Linked DNA regions of Endozoicomonas sp. GU-1. Each later gene encodes a partner of the first gene's protein in a complex. Links are inferred from orthologs where the notes say so. Each region holds a gene or a part of one and is shown on either strand. Other genes may lie near its edges. The genes, in order: mfd and uvrA.

Region 1 (4,361 bases):
ATCAATACGCGATGGCCCCAGATCAAGGCCTGCCAGAATTTCCAGCACAGGGTAAGTCTCACGGACAGAAAGACCATTGTCCTCAATCTGACGGACAAACTTGTGCGCTTTCAGCAGGCTGATTACGGAGCGGTTAATGACGGGATGCCCAAACACAGACGTGACAACATGGTGATTTCTATACAGCTTGCCGATCAGAGGGATCATTGACTCAGCCAGTGCTTCACGCTCTTTCCAGTCCTGAAAACGGTCTGCTACCACGATAAATTCCCGTTTATTATTTCTGTTTTAAATACAATCCCTTATTTGGGACTTATGTTTCGTTGGTATTATCCTTGTTGATGGTGTTCGAGGCAACAAAGATTATCAAAAGTTAACAGCGGTAATCTTTCTGCCTTTGATTTTCCTGCTTATTCCGCCATTTCCCGCTGGCAATACTGGGAGAACAGGATCACAACCGCTACAATCCACCACTTATATCTGTATTTGGGGTAAATCAGGAGAGCCTTCAGGATTTTCATGTTTCAACACACTATTCCTCTGCCAACCCACCCCGGCGACAAGCTTCAGTGGGGAAATCTCGCGAAAGCCGGGCCTGCCTTGACCATTTCCTGTGCTGCGGTATCGGACAACCAGCCGCTGATGATTATTACGCCGGACAGTTCATCAGCAAATCGGCTGGAAGAAGAGCTGGCGTTCTTCCTTGCTGAAGAAGCCAACATCCATGTTCAGCAAATGCCGGACTGGGAGATACTGCCCTACGATACCTTTTCACCCCATCAGGATATTATTTCCCAGCGACTGTCAACGCTCTACCACCTTCCCCTGACCGACAACCGTGGCCGCAAAAAAATTCTGATTGTGCCCGTGACGACGCTGTTGCACCGCCTGTGTCCGAAGAACTATCTGCTGGGCAGCTGCCTGTCGTTGCAACCGGGCACCCGGTTTATCATTGATGAACGCCGGGGCCAGTTTGAACAGGCCGGATATCGCTGTGTTGACTCAGTGATGGAACATGGCGAGTTCGCTATCCGTGGCTCGATTGTTGATATTTTTCCCATGGGGGCTGACACGCCCTATCGGGTTGATCTGTTTGATGACGAGATAGAGTCACTGAGAACGTTTGATCCTGAAACGCAACGCTCCATTGCAACGGTTGAGGAGATACAACTGCTACCGGGGCATGAGTTCCCCCTGGATAAGCAAGGGATAGCGTTATTTCGCAGTAATTTTCAGGAAACCTTTGACGTTAACCATCGTGAATGCCCGATTTACCAGGATATCAACAAAGGTATTGCCAGCCCGGGCATTGAATACTATTTGCCTCTTTTCTTTGAGGAGACGTCAACGCTTTTCGACTACATGCCACCAAACACCCGAATACTGATCTACGACACCGTGGGTTCAGCACTGGATCATTTTTATTCGGATGTTCATGCACGTTACGACAACCGACGTGCTGATCCGCAAAGGCCAATACTTTCGCCATCCCGGGTTCTGATGCCCTCGGAGGAGCTATACAGCAGACTGAACGACTTCCCCAGAGTCACACTGTTTGAGCAGCCTGTTGCACCCAAGGCCGGTCGATTTAATTTAAACCGTGAGGAATTGCCGGAACTGACCATTAATGCCCGGCTTGAGCAACCACTGGCCCACCTCAAAACCTTTATAAATGACATTCATCATGTCCTGCTGGTCGCCGAAAGTGCTGGGCGGCGGGAAGTACTGCTGGAGCTGCTGAGCCAGAATAATATAACCCCTGATCTGTGTGATGGCTGGTCCGCATTTCTTAAAGAAAAGCCCGCCCTGGCGGTCAGTACCGGGCTACTGGACAACGGACTGTACTTACCGGAAGAACAAATCGCTGTTATCCCGGAAGCACTTTTGCTTGGCCAGAGAGTACAACAGACCAGACGGCGGAAGACAGAAGACGAACACAGTGCCGACCAGGTGATTCGCAACCTGACCGAGTTAAGAATCGGAGCCCCCGTGGTGCATATTGACCATGGGGTTGGCAGATACAGAGGGCTGGAAACACTGGCAGTGGATGGCCAGACCACGGAGTTTCTGACCCTGGAATATGCCAACGAAGCCAAACTTTATGTACCGGTCGCTTCTCTCCACCTGATTTCCCGATACACCGGTGCCGATGATGAACTTGCCCCGCTGCACCGGCTGGGCAGTGAGCAATGGAGCAAGGTGCGGCGTAAGGCCGCCGAAAAAGCCAGGGACGTGGCCGTTGAACTGCTGGATATTTATGCCCGCAGAGAAGCACGAAAAGGGTTTCCTTTCACTGAGCCGGAGCAGAACTATCTGGCTTTCGCTGCGGCCTTTCCGTTTGAAGAAACGCCCGATCAGCAACAGACCATTGCCGCCGTTATTGGTGATATGTGCGCACCAAAACCCATGGATCGCCTGGTCTGTGGTGATGTGGGCTTTGGTAAAACAGAAGTTGCCATGCGGGCCGCTTTCCTTGCGGCCCATAGCGGTAAACAGGTGGCCATTCTGGTTCCCACGACGCTGCTGGCGCAACAGCACTACGAAAGTTTCCGCGATCGATTTGCGGACTGGCCCGTAGAAATTGATGTTATTTCACGATTCAAATCGCAAAAAGCCGTGGATCAGGTAAAAGAACGGCTCACTGAGGGCAAACTGGATATCATTATTGGTACCCACAAGATTCTTCAGGGCGACCTGACCTTTAAAGATCTTGGCCTGCTTATTATCGATGAAGAACACCGCTTTGGGGTCCGCCACAAGGAAAAGCTCAAGTCATTGAGGTCCGAGGTTGATATCCTGACCCTGACCGCAACACCCATTCCAAGAACGCTCAATATGGCCATGTCCGGTATTCGCGACCTGTCCATTATCGCGACACCACCGGCACGGCGACTCTCGGTGAAAACCTTTGTCCGGCAATATGACCAACCCCTGGTGAAAGAAGCGATCCTCCGGGAGCTGCTGCGTGGCGGGCAGGTGTACTATCTTCACAATCAGGTGGAATCCATTGAAAAAGTAGCCAGCGACCTTCAGGAACTGATTCCTGAAGCACGGGTCATCACCGGTCATGGCCAGATGCGTGAGCGTCAGCTTGAACAGGTGATGTCCGATTTTTACCACAAGCGCTACAACGTTCTGGTATGCACAACCATTATTGAAACCGGTATCGATATCCCTAATGCCAATACCATCATCATCAACCGGGCTGACAAGTTTGGCCTGGCCCAACTGCATCAGCTTAGAGGCAGGGTTGGTCGCTCACACCACCAGGCCTACGCTTATCTGTTAACACCGACACCGAAATCGATGACGGCGGATGCCGCGAAACGCCTTGAAGCCATTTCTGAAGCACAAACCCTTGGTGCCGGGTTTATGCTGGCCTCGAACGACCTGGAGATCAGGGGTGCGGGTGAACTGCTGGGCGAAGGTCAGAGCGGCCAGATACAGAGTGTTGGCTTTACGCTTTACACCGAGATGCTTGAGCGTGCCGTTAACGCCATTCGCAACGGCGAAACACCCAATCCGGACCAGCCCTTGAACCATGGCACAGAAGTGAACTTAAGGCTTCCGGCCCTGTTGCCTGAAGATTATATTCATGATGTCCATAGCCGCTTGATTCTCTATAAGAGAATTGCCGCCGCTGATAATGAGGAAAAGTTAAAGAACCTTCAGGTTGAGCTGATTGACCGGTTTGGCCTCTTGCCCGACCCGGCCAAAAACCTGTTCCGTCAGATGAAGTTAAAACTCTGTGCCCAGAAACTGGGCATCAAGAAACTCGATGCCAGTAGCAAAGAAGCAAGGGTCGAGTTTGAAGAGCAGCCCAGTGTCGATCCTATGCTGATTATTAAACTTATCCAGTCAAGCCCTCAGCAGTTCAGGCTGGAAGGCAGCAGCATCTTAAAGTACATTGACGCAATGGAAACTCCGGAACAGAGGTTTAAGGCAACAGAAACGTTGCTGGGCAGGCTTGCGGGTTAGCAGCTGATCTCTAGCAATAGCCACCTGGCTGGTTTTCAGACAGTCAGGAGCTGCTGCACAAAAGCCACAATCCCTGATTCCGGATTGGGTGATCCAAGGAAATTCTGTATGAAAAAACTTCAGCTTATCGCATTGTCGATAGCACTACTGGTTAATGTACCGCTTTCTGCTGCACAGAACGCGAGTGATGGAGAACCTGACACCCCATGGTATCAGGTGGATCTTGTGGTTTTTCGTTACCTCAACAATCACAGTGGCGAAGCCTGGCCTCCCGTTGCCGGTTACCGGGCACCTGGCAATGCAATCAAACTGCAAACTTACGCTGCCGACCCTGAGGATAGCAGTCCTCTGTTTGACATCATTGAGCCTGTAAAGCAGAGCCA
Region 2 (3,721 bases), 1.8 Mb from region 1 along the record:
AGGAAGCCTGCCCCTGCAGCGGGAAATTAATGGATATCAGCAATAAACCGGACCGGTTAATGACCAAAGGTTTCTTTTTTAGCTACTACCTCCTGAGCCTCGGATATCATGGCTGGCGTTATATTCAGTCCTACATAAATCCCGGTGCCGCAGCCCCTGGCAACCAAGCATCTGAATTCAAGAATGATGCAACTGCATGGTCCGACACACTGAACAACGTCATATCCAGAGTTTCAGAGTATCCTTATGCCGGTCAAATTCTGACCTTGGCTCTGGATTCAGCCGCACTGAAATGGGACTGTCGATGCCCCGGCTATTTTACCAACAGCAAAGGTGGCCTTTACTTCAACGGCCACCTCTGGATGCTTTTGCTGAATGTCGCAATTTTTACTACAGACTTGGCGATCGACTACTTATAATACTCCGTTTGCTCTCAGAGCCTGTTGGTGACCTTTTTCAGCTTGCAGAAAGGCCACCAACAGGCTCTCTCACTGGCACGGAGAAAAGGCTGTGGAAAAGATTACCGTACAGGGCGCGCGTACACACAATCTGAAAAACATCAACCTGGAGATGCCCCGTGACAGCCTGATAGTAATCACCGGCCTATCGGGTTCCGGTAAATCTTCCCTGGCCTTTGACACGCTGTATGCAGAAGGTCAGCGTCGTTATGTTGAGTCCCTGTCAGCCTATGCCCGCCAGTTTCTATCCATGATGGAAAAGCCCGATGTAGACCATATCGAAGGACTCTCACCGGCCATCTCCATTGAGCAGAAATCCACCAGCCATAACCCGCGCTCCACCGTCGGTACGATCACAGAAATCTATGACTATCTCCGGTTGCTGTTTGCCCGCGTCGGCATTCCACACTGCCCGACACACCACCTGCATCTGGAAGCTCAAACCGTCAGTCAGATGGTAGACCAGGTTCTGGCACTGCCTGAAGGCACCAAACTGATGCTGCTGGCCCCGGTAGTCAGGGGGCGCAAAGGTGAACACCTCCATGTATTCAACGAACTGAGAAGCAACGGTTTTATCCGTGCCAGAATCAACGGGATTGTTACGGATCTTGATACACCACCAAAGCTGGATAAAAAGAAGAAGCACACCATCGAAGTGGTCATAGACCGCTTCAAGGTGCGTGATGATTTACAACTGCGCCTCTCCGAGTCGTTTGAAACGGCCCTTGAGTTGACCGATGGTCTTGCCACTGTCAGCTACATGGATGATGACGCTAAAGACGACATTGTCTTTTCTTCCCGGTTCGCCTGCCCGGAATGTGGTTACAGCCTCAATGAGCTGGAACCACGGCTTTTTTCCTTTAACAATCCGGCCGGAGCATGCGCCACTTGTGATGGGCTGGGCGTTAAACAGTTCTTCGACCAGGATCGTATAGTACAGCACCCTGAATTGACCTTGGCAGAAGGCGCAATCCGTGGCTGGGACCGGCGCAGCGTTTACTACTTTCACCTGCTGAAATCACTGGCCGCTCACTACGGTTTCAGCATTGACACCCCGTTTGATGACTTAAGCCCGGAACAGCAGAATATTATTCTTCATGGGTCCGGTGATGAAGAGGTCAATTTCAGTTACGTCAATGACCGGGGAGATGTCTATAAAAAACGGCATATTTTTGAAGGCATTATTCCCAACTTTGAGCGACGTTTCAGGGACACCGACTCCCAGTCCGTCCGGGAAGAGCTGGCCAAGTACCTCAGCACCCAGCCATGCCCATCCTGTAAAGGTACCCGTTTACGCAAAGAAGCCCGGAATGTATTTATCCAGGATGAAACCCTGCCGGACCTGGTTAAATTGCCCGTTGAAAAAGCACTGGTCTATTTTCAGGATCTTGACCTGCCCGGCCGCCGTGGCGAGATTGCCAGAAAAGTACTTAAGGAAATCTGTGATCGCCTGAGCTTTCTGGTCAATGTCGGCCTGAACTATCTTACCCTGGAGCGCAGTGCGGATACCCTTTCCGGTGGTGAGGCCCAGAGAATACGACTGGCCAGCCAGATTGGTGCAGGTCTTGTGGGGGTTATGTATATTCTTGATGAACCCAGTATCGGGCTGCATCAACGGGACAATGAACGTCTTCTGAATACGCTGACCCGTTTGCGAGACCTGGGTAATACGGTGATCGTCGTGGAACATGATGAAGATGCCATTCGCAGCGCTGATCATGTTATCGATATTGGCCCCGGAGCCGGTGTTCATGGTGGTGCCATCGTCGCCCAGGGAACCCCCGGACAGATCATGGACTCGCCGGATTCTTTAACAGGTCAATACCTCTCAGGTATTCGCAAGATCCATGTGCCATCCAACAGAACACCCGCAGACCCCAAGAAAACTCTGAAACTCAGTGGTTGCAGCGGCAATAACCTGAAACATGTCACTCTGGAAATTCCAGTGGGTCTAATGACCTGTGTCACCGGCGTGTCGGGCTCCGGCAAGTCCACCTTAATCAATGGCACACTGTATCCGCTGGCCGCCACAGCGCTCAATAAAGCAACAACATTAACCGCTGCTCCCTATAAAAAGCTGACCGGCATTCAGCATTTTGATAAATGCATTGATATTGACCAGAGTCCCATTGGCCGGACACCACGCTCTAACCCGGCCACCTACACCGGTATTTTTACCGCCATTCGTGAACTCTTCGCCGGCACCCAGGAGGCTCGTTCCCGGGGCTATAAACCCGGCCGATTCAGCTTCAATGTCAAGGGTGGCCGATGCGAGGCCTGCCAGGGAGACGGTGTTATCAAGGTAGAGATGCACTTTCTGCCAGATATCTACGTTGCCTGCGATGTCTGTAAGGGTAAACGTTATAACCGCGAAACCCTGGAAGTAAAATACAAAGGCAAGAACATCCACGAAGTACTTGAAATGACCGTGGAAGAAGCCCTGCAATACTTCGATCCAATACCCGCGATCAAGCGCAAACTGCAAACCCTGATGGATGTAGGGCTTTCCTATATTCATCTCGGGCAGAACGCCACCACCTTGTCGGGTGGTGAAGCCCAGCGGGTGAAACTGGCGAAAGAGCTGTCCAAACGGGATACCGGTAAAACACTCTATATACTGGACGAGCCCACCACCGGGCTCCATTTTCACGACATTGAACAGCTACTCACTGTCCTTCATCGTTTGCGAGATCATGGCAACAGCGTGGTCGTCATTGAGCACAACCTGGACGTGATTAAAACGGCAGACTGGATTATTGACCTGGGCCCGGAGGGTGGTGATGGCGGTGGGCAGATTATTGCCGCTGGCACCCCGGAAGCCGTATCGGATGTTCCAGAGTCTCATACCGGCCGCTTTCTGAAACCGATGCTTGCTTGACACGCGACTATCTTAAGGTGCAGAAAAGAAGCCAAATCTGCACCTATTGAGAAGAGCATCCCTATCTACTTCATTCTGGTCGATCTGGAACGTCATCCCCGGCTGCTTGTCGCTCATAGGCATCCAACAAAGTACAGACTCGCTCGAAAATAGAGCCTCCAGGGCGCATACATACATGTTCGGCAATTTTCGTAACGATCACAATCACAGGATATATACAAATTGCCTCTAGAACAGCTACCACCTTCATCGCAGTGTCTGATTCACGTGCTATTAACCGACGTCCTAGATCGGTACTGGTAAACAGGTAATGATGTCCGATACAACCTACACAAAAAGGTACTGCCGCAGTAATAATGGCAACGCATCGGCCAAAATCTGTTGC

The links.
Region 2: the proteins of mfd (region 1) and uvrA are in contact, whole or in part, in a crystal structure (PDB 4DFC), measured with the Escherichia coli proteins. The link is inferred for Endozoicomonas sp. GU-1 from one-to-one orthologs.

Annotation. Positions count from the first base shown.
Region 1 is NZ_CP114771.1:516,266-520,626, reverse strand. Bases 139-4,178 are described here. They hold mfd (transcription-repair coupling factor), read left to right. Parts: upstream 139-519; coding sequence 520-3,978; downstream 3,979-4,178. Other genes in these bases: O3276_RS02385 (CsiV family protein), read left to right, coding at 4,087-4,178. Also shown: more of O3276_RS02385, read left to right, coding at 4,179-4,361. UniProt on the Escherichia coli protein: Couples transcription and DNA repair by recognizing RNA polymerase (RNAP) stalled at DNA lesions. Mediates ATP-dependent release of RNAP and its truncated transcript from the DNA, and recruitment of nucleotide excision repair machinery to the damaged site.
Region 2 is NZ_CP114771.1:2,324,497-2,328,217, forward strand. The notes cover bases 137-3,536. They hold uvrA (excinuclease ABC subunit UvrA), read left to right. Parts: upstream 137-510; coding sequence 511-3,336; downstream 3,337-3,536. Other genes in these bases: O3276_RS09465 (hypothetical protein), read left to right, coding at 137-419; O3276_RS09475 (hypothetical protein), read right to left, coding at 3,407-3,536. In the rest of the region: more of O3276_RS09465, read left to right, coding at 30-136; more of O3276_RS09475, read right to left, coding at 3,537-3,721. UniProt on the Escherichia coli protein: The UvrABC repair system catalyzes the recognition and processing of DNA lesions. UvrA is an ATPase and a DNA-binding protein. A damage recognition complex composed of 2 UvrA and 2 UvrB subunits scans DNA for abnormalities.